DNA from 3 places in the Microbulbifer sp. S227A genome. Region 1 is predicted to be linked to each of the others. Evidence: riboswitches for the same ligand, from Rfam matches in the RefSeq annotation. Region 1 holds a riboswitch; each other region holds the start of a gene.
What was found. Region 1 has a riboswitch for cobalamin ahead of ACP15R_RS05370 (DUF1636 family protein). Riboswitches for the same ligand answer to the same signal wherever they lie in the genome.
Positions count from the first base shown of each region.

Region 2: it holds a riboswitch for cobalamin, as region 1 does, so the genes downstream of both, ACP15R_RS21380 (hypothetical protein) here and ACP15R_RS05370 (DUF1636 family protein) in region 1, are expected to answer to the same signal.
Region 3: it holds a riboswitch for cobalamin, as region 1 does, so the genes downstream of both, ACP15R_RS09135 (ABC transporter substrate-binding protein) here and ACP15R_RS05370 (DUF1636 family protein) in region 1, are expected to answer to the same signal.

Region 1 is NZ_JBNAFZ010000002.1:114,680-119,183, forward strand. Features, by position in the region: gene ACP15R_RS05355 (DUF2161 domain-containing phosphodiesterase) at 1-415, opposite strand, end outside; gene ACP15R_RS05360 (manganese-dependent inorganic pyrophosphatase) at 686-1,606, shown strand; gene ACP15R_RS05365 (DUF6552 family protein) at 1,666-1,917, opposite strand; cobalamin riboswitch at 2,190-2,383, shown strand; gene ACP15R_RS05370 (DUF1636 family protein) at 2,465-2,854, shown strand; gene cobW (cobalamin biosynthesis protein CobW) at 2,856-3,911, shown strand; gene cobN (cobaltochelatase subunit CobN) at 3,927-4,504, shown strand, end outside.
Region 2 is NZ_JBNAFZ010000011.1:36,807-41,310, reverse strand. Features, by position in the region: partial or broken gene metH (methionine synthase) at 1-1,320, opposite strand, end outside; gene ACP15R_RS21380 (hypothetical protein) at 1,420-1,722, opposite strand; cobalamin riboswitch at 1,842-2,054, opposite strand; gene ACP15R_RS21375 (efflux RND transporter permease subunit) at 2,142-4,504, opposite strand, start outside.
Region 3 is NZ_JBNAFZ010000003.1:281,932-286,435, reverse strand. Features, by position in the region: gene ACP15R_RS09145 (amidase family protein) at 1-644, shown strand, start outside; gene ACP15R_RS09140 (6-bladed beta-propeller) at 641-1,489, shown strand; cobalamin riboswitch at 1,540-1,734, shown strand; gene ACP15R_RS09135 (ABC transporter substrate-binding protein) at 1,907-2,917, shown strand; gene ACP15R_RS09130 (FecCD family ABC transporter permease) at 2,914-3,954, shown strand; gene ACP15R_RS09125 (ABC transporter ATP-binding protein) at 3,951-4,504, shown strand, end outside.

The sequences.
Region 1 (4,504 bases):
GCCTGCCGAACTCGCGCAACAGCCGTTGCGCCCGTTTCTTCGACTTGCGCGGCGCGTAGGGGCCGGGATCGCAATGAACCTCGACATGCCCGTCGGGCCGCACCGTCATCAGGCCCAGCCCGAGCCGGCGGCAGAGCGCCAGGTTGTCCTTCAATGCCCGCCGCGCACTACGTCCCGCCGGGCGCGCCACGGCCACATAGACAAGGTCGGTGAGTTTCAGCCGCTCAACCGCCTGATGGAACAGCGATAGCGAAAAACGCAGCTTCAACTCGACAATGACCGGCGGTTCATCGTCACGGCGGGCGACCACGTCCGCCGCGCCCACCTCGCCCTTGACCACGTATCCCTGACGCTCGAGCAGTGACTTGACCGGCGGATAAAGCTGCTGCTCCTGGGCAAAGGCATCACCGCTCATGACCGGGCGCCCCACATCGACGGAACCACGGGCCGCCGACCGGCACCGGTGCGCGCCGGTTGCCGGGACACGAGGCCCTCTCTGGACATGGGAAATCATCGACGGATCGGCGCATTGCGGGCCTACCGTCACAATCGCCTGCACGAAAGTCAACGCATCCGCTGCGCGGACCGATCAGACCAAGGGTCGCAGCCCGCGCAACAACGGGTGACAACCCGGGATGACATTCCTATAAGGCGCGCAAATTATACCCTGCACAGGACGCACAAGATGACCATTCAGGTTTTTGGACATAAATCCCCCGACACCGACTCGACAGGGTCCCCCATTCTCTGGGCGTGGTACCTGAACGAGGTCAAGGGCACGCCCGCCGAGGCGGTGCTGCTGGGAGAGCCCAACACCGAGGCTGCCTTTCTGCTGCAACGCTGGGATCTGCCGAAACCGGCAATCATCGCCGACGTGGCCGACGACGCGCCGGTTGTGATCGTGGACACCAACAACCCCGCCGAGTTGCCCGCGAATATCAACAATGCCGACATTCAGGGCATCATCGACCATCACAAGCTGGTTGGCGGGCTGGAAACCAAAGGCCCGATCGACATCACCATCCGTCCGCTCGCCTGCACCGCCACCATCATGCACGACCTGATGGGCGAGGATGCCGCCAGGATGCCCGATTGGGCCAAGGCCACCGCGCTGACCTGCATCCTGTCCGATACGCTGGAATTCCGCAGCCCGACCACCACACCGCATGACAAGGCCGTGGCCGAGGCGCTGGCCGCCGATCTGGGCCTGTCGATCCCGGAATATGCTGCCGAAATGTTCGCCGCCAAATCCGACGTGTCGTCGTTCAGCGATGCGGAATTGCTGCGCATGGACAGCAAGGAATACGAGGTCGACGGCACCAAGTTCCGCGTTTCGGTGCTGGAAACCACGTCGCCGGCAACCGTTCTGGACCGCAAGGCCAGCCTGATCGAGACCATGACAACCGTCGCCGCCGAAGATGGCGTTGATCAGGTTCTGCTGTTTGTTGTCGATATTCTCAACGAAGAATCGACGCTGCTGGTGCCCAACGACCTGGTCAAGACGGTCGCCGCCAAGAGCTTTGACGCCGCCGCAACCGGCGACAGCGTTGTCCTGCCCGGAGTGGTGAGCCGCAAGAAACAGATCATTCCGAATCTCAAGGTCTGATCCGGTTAGTGCCGCCCCCGGTAATTGCACCGGGGGCGCGTACCCTTGTGTCGCGCGCTCTAGCTGCTGCTCATCCCTGCCAGCATCGCGCCGAGCGCCACCAGATGCACCAGCATCAGCGCCTTGTCCTTCCACAACGCGCCCACGGCAAACCAGCCGATCACCCCGACCAGGAACAGGTACAGGTTCAGTGGAGTCCAGCCAAAGCCGGTCGCCGTATAGCCGAGGATCTGGATGATCGACGCGGCCCATTTGACGAAAAACACCACGGTTTCGCGCGATGGTCTGACGGGTGTGACAACAGATTGCATGGTTCTTTCTTTCGCTGGACGGACGAGAGAACGCCCTGTCTCTCGCCGCACTTGATATGATAGGTTGATGTTACGGCCCATTGATGCGGTCTATACCCGTCACGCCGGCCGCAATCTCGCCAGTTCGATCCACGCCTGGCAGCAGTTTTTCTACTGTCACTCCCCCGCCCCGCCGGGTTCTGACATGCGAAACAACCGCGCGACCACGCATCGGGCACGCCGCCGCTAGGCCTGGATACGCCTTCAAACGCTTGACAACCCGCCGCCCCTTGGTCATTCCGCGACATGTTGGTTTCTGCGAAAGCAGATGAAAAGGGAATGCAAGACGCAGCCGCCCCCGCGACCGTGACCGGAGAGGTCGCCCAAGCCACTGGCCATTCGGGTCGGGAAGGCGGGCAGACCGCCAGAAAGCCCCGGCTTTCTGACATCCGCAAGCCGGGAGACCTGCCAGCGCCGATATGACGTTAACCGGGCGGGGTGCCTCGGTGACGGGCCCGGCCCCGGCTTTGCCCGCCCGCCCCGCCTGCCAAAGATGGAAGGTGACCGGATGAACCAGACTGCAAACGGGACCGCCCCGGTCGAATTGCTGGTCTGCACGACCTGCCGCAAGGGCATGCCCACCGATACCGAGGGTCCGCGCCCCGGCGCCGTGCTGTACGAGGCGCTGGCGGCGGGCCAGCTGCCCCCCGGCGTCACCCTGCGCCCGGTCGAGTGCCTGTCAAACTGTGACAGCGGCTGTTCCATCGTGCTGCGCGGCGGCGATGGGCGCTGGACCTATGTTTATGGCAATTTCGACGAGACCGGTGACGCGGACATGATCCTCGAGGTCGCCTCTCGCTATCACGACACGCCCGATGGGCTGATACCCTGGCGTGAACGCCCGGTGCATTTCCGCAAGAACTGTATCGCCCGCATTCCCCCGATTGGAGACCAGTAACATGTCCGACCTGTCCAAACTGCCCGTCACCGTGATCACCGGATTTCTCGGGTCCGGCAAGACCACCCTGATCCGCCACCTGATGCAGAACCCCCAGGGCAAGCGGCTGGCCGTTGTCGTCAACGAGTTTGGCGATGTCGGCGTCGATGGCGAGATCCTGAAATCCTGCGCCATCCCGGATTGCCCCGCAGAGAACATCATGGAACTGTCCAACGGCTGTATCTGCTGCACGGTGGCCGATGATTTCATCCCCACCATCGAAGCCCTGATGGCGCTGGATCCCCGCCCGGATCACATCCTGATCGAGACCAGCGGGCTGGCCCTGCCCAAACCGCTGCTCAAGGCGTTCGACTGGCCCGATATCCGCAGCCGCATCACCGTCGATGGCGTGATCGCGCTTGCCGATGCCGAGGCGGTGGCCGCTGGCCGCTTTGCCCCCGATGTCGCGCGCGTCGATGCACAGCGCATGGCGGATGACTCGATCGACCACGAAACCCCGCTGTCCGAGGTTTTCGAGGACCAGATCAGCTGTGCCGACATCATCCTGCTGACCAAGCCCGATCTGGCCGGCCCCGACGGCATCGCCAAAGCGCGCGAGATCATCGCCGCCGAGGCGCCCCGCCCGCTGCCGGTGGTCGAGGTAGCCGAGGGCGCGGTTGATGTGCGGGTGGTCCTGGGCCTTGAGGCCGCCGCCGAAGACGACATGGACGCCCGCCCAAGCCACCATGACGGGGCCGACGACCACGAACATGACGATTTCGAAAGCATCGTTGTCGAACTGCCCGAACAAGCCGATCCCGCCGACCTCGTTGCACGGATCGAGCGCCTCGCCAACGAAAGGAACATTCTGCGGGTCAAGGGGTATGTCGCCGTGACCGACAAGCCCATGCGGCTCTTGGTGCAGGCGGTGGGTGCGCGTGTGCGGCACCAGTATGACCGCCCGTGGACACCCGGCGAAGCCCGTCGCGGCCGGCTCGTGGTGATTGCCGAGCATGACGACATCGACGCCGCCGCGATCAACGAGATGCTGACCGGCCTCGCGGTCGCCGCCGAATAGGAAAGCGCGCCGCCGATGCATGTCGTCTTTCGCGAAAGCCATGGGCTCGAGGAAACGGAAACCCCGACCGACCTGGGCCAGAGCCCGGCGGATCTGGTGGTTCTGTCCTTTTCCGACAGCGACCTTGGCGCCTTTGCGGCGGGCTGGCATCGCGGCGGCGGCCCCGAGGGGCGGATGCCCACGCTGCGGCTGGCCAACCTTGCGGCGCTGAAACACCCGCTGTCGGTCGATACCTATGTGGAACAGACGCTGAGCGGGGCCCGGGGCATCCTGATCCGGCTGATCGGCGGGGTGCCCTATTGGCCCTATGGCTTGCAGCAGGTGCAGGCGCTGGCCGCGCAAAACGGGCTGGCGGTTGCGGTGTTGCCCGCCGATGGCCGCCCCGACCCGCGGCTTGACGATTTCTCGACGCTGCCGCGCTCGACCCTGCGGCGGCTGCAACATCTCTGCGACACCGGCGGAACCGTCGCGGCACAGGCGGCCCTGGCCCAGTTCGCGCTGGCGGCAGGGCTGTATGCCGGCCCGGTGCTGGGCTCCAAGACCCTGCCACAGGTGGGCGCGTGGACCCCGGAACAGGGCGTGACCTGCCCGGC
Region 2 (4,504 bases), on a different contig from region 1:
GCGGCGATGAGGTTGAGGAAATCGATCATCGCCTGTTTTGAATCGATCAGCCCCTCGTCCATGTTCACGTCGATGATCTGGGCCCCGTTCTCGACCTGATCCCGCGCCACATCGAGCGCGGCGGCATAGTCGCGATTGGTGATCAGCTTGCGAAACCTGGCCGACCCCGTGACGTTGGTGCGTTCGCCCACGTTCACAAAGGGGATGTCGGCGGTCAGGACAAAGGGTTCCAGCCCGGACAGGCGCAAAAGTGGATCAGGCAACGGCTTTCTCCTCTACCCGGCGCGGCGCATGGGCGGCGACATGTTCTGCCATGGCGCGGATGTGGTCCGGCGTGGTCCCGCAGCAGCCACCGACAATGTTGATCAGCCCCTCGCGGGCAAAAACCTCGATCTTGCCGGCGGTGTCCTCGGGCCCTTCGTCATAGTCGCCAAAGGCGTTGGGCAGGCCGGCATTGGGATAGGCACAGATCAGCGTATCCGCGACGCCGGACAGTTCCGCGAGATGCGGGCGCATGGCATCGGCCCCCAGGGCACAGTTCAACCCAACGGTAAAGGGGCGCGCATGGCGCACCGAATGCCAGAACGCGGTCGGCGTCTGCCCCGAAAGCGTGCGGCCCGAAGCATCGGTGATGGTGCCCGAAATCATGATCGGCAGGCGGCGGCCCACCTTGGCAAAGCTCTCGAACGCGGCAAAGATCGCGGCCTTGGCGTTCAGTGTATCAAAGATCGTCTCGATCAGGATCAAGTCCGATCCGCCCTTGATCAGCCCGTCGATCTGCGCGCCATAGGCGATGCGCAAATCGTCGAAGGTCACGGCGCGATAGCCGGGGTCGTTTACATCGGGACTGATCGAAGCGGTGCGATTCGTCGGTCCGACAGAGCCAGCCACCCAGCGGGGCTTGCCATCTTGCGCCGTCGCCCGATCCGCCGCGCGCCGGGCCACCTGCGCCCCGGCGACATTGAGATCCTCAACCGCGCCTTCCAGCCCGTAATCGGCCTGCGCGATGGTGGTCGATGAAAAGGTGTTGGTGCCCAGAATATCCGCCCCGGCGCGGGCAAAGGCGTATTGGATGTCTTCCACCGCCTGCGGCTGGGTCAGAACCAGCAGGTCGTTGTTGCCCTTTTGCGGATGGTCGCTCTGATGACCGCAGCAGCCGCAGGACCCGGGAATATGCCCTTGCGCGGTGAAATCCTCTTCGCTCATGTTCAACCGCTGAATCATCGTCCCCATCGCGCCGTCAAGGATGAGGATACGTTCGGCCGCCGCACGGGTCAGCGCCCCATAGGCCGGGGTTTGGGGAAGGGCAAAATTATACATCGTTCACCTGCTTTCTCAGGCAGGCGGGATACCATCGCCCTCACCCAAGGCCAAATTCATATTTCAGGTGAAGATTATGAGTAACGTTCACATAAGGGGCTATAACAACCGTCTGCGCTCGCGGGCGCCGCCGCGCCGCGCGGGTCGTGGCAGTTTCAGGTCGGACAGCGCCATCGGCCCCGCAAGCGAGCGCCGCACGAGATCGCAGAACACGGCAACGCTGGGGTCGGTAGCCTCGAACGGCGCGGCCTTGTCGAGCGCCTGTTGCGCCTGGCTTGCATAGCCCTGATCGCCGTTCAGAAAGGTCAGCCATTGAACAAAGCCCATCCGGCCAAGCTCTTCTGCCCGTTCCGGCGTTTCCGAATGGGCCTGAAGGCCGTGGATCGTGCGTTCAAGTATCATCGCGCCCTCCGCGCAGAACGGCGGGGTGGTGATCGCGGCGATGTGTCGGGCCGGTCGGGTCCATGACTGCCTCCGTATCCCCGAGGCACCCCGCCCGGGTAAAAGGTGACTGCGACCGCGACATGCGGCCGAGGATGGCAGGTCTCCTGACTTGCGGGTCAAGGCAGTTCCGAACCTTCCCGGCGCATCACGCGCCAGTGGCAATTTTCGAAACCGCTCTCCGCCTACAGTTGCGGGGGCAGTCGCGGAATTGGGAGGTCCTCCCGCACCGCGTTCCCTTTTCAGCCGCACCCGGACTCTCCGGAGGCGGCACCATCTCCCTATTGGTGGCACGGAAACCGGGCCCTGTCCACCGCGAACGCCGCAGCGCGGCAAAACACGGGTCGAAACCGGCTCGATCCGCGTGGCGACCCTGCGCCTCAGCCTTGTTTCCTGCGGGCAAAGATCAAGGTAATCATCACGAAGAACACCGGCACGAAAAGCACGCCCAACGCGGTAGCCGAGATCGTGCCGCTGAAGACACCGGTGCCGATGGCGGTCCGCCCGCCGGATCCCGCGCCGGTCGAAATCACCAGCGGCAGAACCCCCAGCGTGAACGCCATCGAGGTCATCAGGATCGGGCGGAACCGCTCGCGCGCGGCTTCGACCACGCCTTCGTAGAGCGGTTTGCCCGCCTCGATCTGTTCCTTGGCGAATTCGACGATCAGGATCGCGTTCTTGCCGGTCAGCCCGATCACCGTCAGCAGGGCCACCTGGAAATAGACGCCGTTGTCAAAGCCGCCCACCCAGGCCCCGACCAGCGCGCCCGTCACCCCGATGGGCATGGCAAGCATCACCGCAAAGGGGATCGACCAGCTTTCATAAAGCGCCGCGAGACAGAGGAACACCGCCGCGAGGGACAGCGCATAGAGCAGGCCGGCCTGGCTGCCGGATTCGATCTCTTCAAGCGACAGGCCGGTCCATGCAACCTCGAAACCGGGCGGCAGCTGGGCCGCCAGCGCCTCGATCTCTGCCATCGCCTCGCCGGTGGTGACGCCCGGCACCGGGTTGCCCTGCAACTGTACCGCGGATACGCCGTTGTAACGGTAAAGCCCCTGGGGGCCGTATTGCCAGTTGGCCTTGGAAAAGGTCGAGAACGGTACCAGCCCGCCGGTGGCATTGCGCACCCGCCAGCGTTCGATGTCTTCGGGCACCATGCGATACGGCGCGTCGCCCTGCACATAGACCCGCTTGATCCGGCCCGCGTCGATGAAATCGTTCACGTACTGACCGGCCCAGGCCACGGACAACATGTCGCCGACCTCGGTTGCCGACAGGCCCATCGCCCCCGCCGCGCGCCAGTCGATGTCGAGGTTGAACTGGGCCGCATCCTCCAGCCCGTTCGGCCGGACCGAAGCAATCAGCTCGCTCTGCGACGCCATGCCCATCAGCTGGTTGCGCGCCTCGATCAGCTGTTCATGCGACTGGCCGCTGCGGGCCTGGAGGTAGAAATCAAAGCCGCTGACATTGCCCAGCTCGATCACCGCCGGGGGAACGATCGGGAATACCAGCGCTTCCTGGATCTGCGAAAAAGCCCCAAAGGCGCGACCGGCGATGGCATTTGCGCTCTGGCTGGATTCGGTCCGTTCGGACCAGTCCTTGAGACCCACAAAGGCCAGGCCCATGTTCTGCCCCTGCCCGGCAAAGTTGAACCCGCTGACCGTGAATACCGATCTGACCAGGTCGGATTCCCCGTTCAGATAGTGATCGGTGATCCGCTCCAGCACCTGGTCGGTGGCTTCGGCGGTCGACCCCGTCGGACCCTGAACCATGGTGAACAGGATGCCCTGGTCTTCTTCGGGCAGGAATCCGGTGGGCGTGCGTTCAAACAGGAAAATCATCCCGGCCCCGATCAGCAGATAGACCATGCCAACCCGCAAGGGGCGGCGCACCAGCCAGCCGACCGACCCGGTGTACCGGTCCAGCAGACGCCCGAAACCCCGGTTGAACCAGCCGAAAAAGCCGCGGGACTTGCCGCCCGGCTCGGGTCGGCGCAGCAACGTGGCACACAGCGCCGGCGTCAGGGTCAGCGCCACGACAACCGACAGGGTCATCGCGGAGATGATGGTGATGGAGAACTGCTGATAGATCACCCCGGTCGAACCGCCAAAAAATGCCATCGGCACGAATACCGCCGACAGAACCATGGCGATCCCGACCAGCGCGCCGGTGATCTGGCCCATCGATTTCCTGGTGGCGTCATAGGGCGAAAGCCCTTCGTCCTCCATCAGCCGCTCGACGTTTTCGACCACCACGATGGCATCATCGACCAGCAGGCCGATTGCCAGCACCATGGCCAGCATCGTCAGCGTGTTGATCGTGAACCCAAAGGCCGCCAGCACCCCGAATGTGCCCAGCAGAACCACCGGTACCGCGATGGTCGGGATCAGGGTCGAACGGATGTTCTGCAGGAACAGCAGCATCACGAGAAAGACCAGCACCAGCGCCTCGAACAGCGTCATGATCACTTCTTCGATCGACAATTCGACAAACGGGGTGGTGTCATAGGGAATGACGTAATCGACGCCATCGGGAAAGAACGCCGCCACTTCTTCCAGCCGTTCCTTGACCAGCTCGGCGGTGTTCAGGGCGTTTGCCCCGGTGGCAAGCTGGATCGCCATGCCGCCGGTCGGCGCGCCATTCAGCCGGGCGGAAGTCGCGTAATTCTCGGCACCGATCTCGACCCGCGCAACGTCGCGCAGCAGCACAAGCGCACCGTCGGATTCGGCGCGCACCACGATCT
Region 3 (4,504 bases), on a different contig from region 1:
TGCGCCCGGTGCTCGACACGTTGCGGGACGCCCCGCTGCCCATGGCCGCCGCACCGCGCGCGGTGATCGTGCCCGGGAATTTCGGCATGGACGGGTTGGACGCGGACATCGCCGAAGCCTTCGAAACCGCGCTGGCATCGCTGCAAAAGGCCGGCGTCGCGGTGCGCCGCCTGTCGCTCGACATCTTCGAACGCTATCGCGCCTTGCCGGTCTGGCAATTCTCGGCGGTGGAATCGCGGGCCCATCACGGGGCGGAATACGACGGAATGCGGGATGTGCTCGATCCCCGCGTCGCCGCGCGCATGGCACGGGCGGACGGCGTCAGCGCCATTGACTTTGCACGCACGCTCGCGGCCCGCGCAACGCTGGCTCGCGAGGCCGCGCGCCTGTTCGGCGATACGCCCGTCGCCCTGCCTAGCGTCGCCATCATGCCGCCCCGGCTGGCCGATCTGCAGGATGACGCGGCCTATGACCGGATCAACCTGCTGGCTCTGCGCAACACCAGCCTTGGCAATGTCATCGACGGCTGTTCGGTCAGCCTGCCATTGCCGGACCATCCTGGCGCGGGGCTGATGCTGACCGCCGCCCACGGGCAGGATGCGCGCCTGCTGGCGATGACCGAGATGTTGCAGGGCGCGCTGTGAACGCCACGGGACCGGCGCAGCGCCCCGCCACCTATGTGGCATTGGGCAAGCGGCGCTACCGCGTGGCACATGTCGCGGATCCTGCCCTGGACGGCCTCAGCGACCTGGCGCTGTGCGGCGAAACCATCGTGGTGCTGCGGCGACAGGTGCCGGAGCTGGTGCTGCTGCACCCCGACGGGGGCCTGACGGGAGAAACCGCCGAACTGGCGCAATTCGCCTGTGGCCACGGGCTGCGCAGCCTTGGCGACGGGCGGCTGGCGGCGACCGACATGGACGGGCACAAGATCGCGTTGCTGGATGACACGCTGCGCGAAACCGCCCGGCTGCATTGCGACGAACGGCCGGGGCTTGGCCGCCCGTTCAACCATCCCTGCGATTGCACCGTGGGGCCGGATGGGCGGCTCTATGTCGCCGATGGCTATGGCAACAGCGCGGTACACATATTCGGCCCCGACCTCGCGCATATCCGCAGCTTTGGCCAACCCGGACGCGGACCGGGCGAATTCTCGACACCACACAGCATCCTCATCGATGGCCGGAACCGGCTCTGCGTCGCGGACCGGGAAAACAACCGGGTCCAGCGGTTCGATACCAACGGCACCTGGCTGGACGAAATCACCGGGCTGCACAAACCCATGGCGCTGGCGCTCACCCCGGACGGGCTGCTGCTGGTCAGCGACCAGACCCCGCGCCTGTCGGCATATGACGCAGCGGGGCGGCTGGTCGGGCGCTGCCGAACCTTTTCCACCTATGGTCACGGGCTGGCGGTCACCGGGAACGGCACCATCGCGATTGCCGAGATGTCACCGGACCGGGTGACGCTGCTGATCCCGGACGGGGCATAGGCCACCGCCGCGTCGCACCGCAAAAAACCCTTGCCGCAACCGGCGCGGCTGTTTATCGAACGCGGGTCGGTTTCCGAAAGGAATCAAAATGGGAATCCGCCGCCGGCCTCCGGCGAAACGGAACTGCCCCCGCAACTGTAAGCGGTGAGTGAACAGCGAGACATCCACTGTGGCGCAAGCCATGGGAAGGTCGCTGCCAGCCATGACCCGCCAGTCAGGAGACCTGCCGACGCATAACTGCAACGCGGCCCGGACGGGGTGTCCGGAGAGGTGTCGAATGAAGTCTTTCCCCCGGTGGTCCCGTCGGACCACCACAGCCAGCACGATCCATGCCGCCCCGAGGGCGGTCGATCTCGCCAGCCCTGGGCGCGACATGTCTTACCTGTTTTCGGGCGCATCACTGACCGGAGACATGACATGTTCACCAAGACCCTGACCGCCGGGAGCCTCGCGGCGGCCTGTTTCGTGCTGCCCGCACAGGCGGAAACCACCTATCCCCTGACGCTCGAGAATTGCGGCGTCCAGGTCACCTTTGACGCGGCCCCCGACAGCGTCGTGTCGGTTGGGCAGGCGGCCACCGAAATCCTCTATGCGCTCGGACTTGGCGACAAGGTTACCGGCACATCAGTCTGGTTCACCGACGTGTTGCCGGAATATAAGGAGCTGAATGCCGGGATCGAACGGCTGGCGGACAACGACCCCAGCTTTGAAAGCGTCGTGGGCAAACGCCCCGGCCTGGTCGCGGTGCAATATGAATGGCATGTCGGCCCCCAGGGCATCGTCGCCACGCGCGAACAATTCTCGGACCTGGGCATTCCCACCTACACGCTGCCCGCCGATTGCGTGGGCAAGGACAATTCCACCGGCTCGGACGGCACGCGGCTCGAACTGTTCTCGATGGACAGCGTCTATCAGGGCATCACCGAACTGGCCCAGATTTTCGATGTCGGCGACCGGGGCGAGGCGCTGGTTGCCGAGCTGCGCGCCCGCGAAGCGGCGGCGATCGAAAAGGCCCGTGGCCTCGGGCTTGATGACGCCTCGGCGGTGTTCTGGTTCTCGTCGGCGGAAATGGATATCGACCCCTATGTCGCCGGTCAGGGCGGCGCACCCGCCTATATGATGCAGGCGCTCGGGCTGGCCAATGTCATCCAGAGCAACGAGGAATGGCCCACGGTCAGTTGGGAAACCATCGCCCGCGCCGATCCCACCGTCATCGTGGCCGCCCGTATGGAGCGCCGCCGCTTTGACGCCGATGACATCGAGAAAAAGCTGGAATTTCTCGGCACCGACCCGGTCGCCAGCCAGATGGCAGCCGTCAGGGATGACCGCATCGTGACTCTCGACGCCCATGGCATGGACCCGTCGATCCGCAATATCGGCGCGCTTGAAACCCTGGCCGAGGCGCTGGCTCGGTACAACCTGCAATGACCTATGTGACCATCCCCATGACGCATGTCAAACCGGTCGCGGTCTGGAGCGTGACGGGGGTGGTCGTGCTTGTTACCGCGATCCTTGCGGGCGTGATGATCGGCGAAACGCCGCTGTCGCCGGGTATGGTTCTGGCGGTGTTTGCCAACCATCTCTGGGAGGCCGGCCACGTGGTCGATCCGATCGATGCGGGCATCATCTGGAGCTATCGCCTGCCGCGCACATTGGTGGCGGCAGCCTGTGGCGCGGGGCTGGCATTGTCGGGCGTAGTGCTGCAATCGCTGGTGCGCAACGCGCTGGCCGATCCCTACCTGCTCGGCGTGTCGGCGGGGGCCGGCACCGGGGCTGTCGCGGTCTCGATCCTCGGGCTCGGCGGCGGGCTCATCGGCATGTCGGCGGGGGCCTTTGGCGGTGCTACGCTGGCGTTCCTGCTGGTTTCGGCGCTGGCACGGGCGGCGGGTGGCGGCTCGGCCCACCTGATCCTCGCGGGCATTGCCGGTTCCCAGCTCTTCAATGCGCTGACATCGTTTTTCATCGCCAAATCCGCCAATGCCGAACAGGCGCGCGGCATCATGTTCTGGCTGCTGGGCAACCTCTCGGGCGTGCGTTGGCCCGACGTATCCCTTGCCCTGCCGGCGGCGGCCATCGGGCTGCTGGCCTGTTTCTGGTTTGCCCGCGCCATGGACGCGTTCTCTTTTGGCACCGCCTCCGCCGCGTCGCTGGGCATCGCGGTGCGCCGGGTGCAGGCCGTGCTGATCGGCGCGACCACCCTGATGACCGCCACCATGGTCAGCATCGTGGGGTCGATCGGCTTTGTCGGCCTCGTCGTTCCCCATGCCATGCGCTTTATCGTCGGCCCGCGCCATGGCCGGCTGGTCCCGGCCTCGGCGCTGGCGGGCGCGGTGTTCCTGATCGCCGCGGATGTCACCTCGCGCATCCTGATCCCTGGCCAGGTTGTTCCCATCGGCGTCGTCACCGCGCTGGTGGGCGCGCCGGGCTTTGCCCTGATCCTGCTGCACAACCGGAGACGGCCATGAAACTGACCGCGCGGGACCTCGGCTGGATCGCCGGGGGCAAACGCATCGTCGACGGGGTATCGCTTGCGATCGAACCGGGCGAAACCCTTGGCCTCGTGGGACCGAACGGGTCCGGCAAGTCAACGCTGATGCGGCTGCTGGCCGGGCTCGCACCGCGCCCCAGCGGAACCGTACAGCTTGACGACGCGCCCATCGGATCGCTGACCCGGCGGCAGGTGGCGCAGCGCATCGCCTTTGTCGAACAGATCGCCGACACGACCGAGGCGCTGCGCGTGCGCGATGCCGTCGAACTGGGCCGCACCCCGTGGCTCTCGGCCCTGGCACCCTTCAGCGCGCAGGATACCCAGATCGTCGATGACGCGCTCGTGGCGGTGGACATGCTCGAAAAGGCCGGCAACCGGTGGTCGACCCTTTCGGGTGGCGAACGGCAGCGGGTGCATATCGCCCGGGCGCTGGCGCAACGCCCGCGCCTGCTGATGCTGGATGAGCCGACCAACCATCTGGACATCCACCACCAGCTTACCCTGTTGCGGCTGGTCTGTCGCCTGCC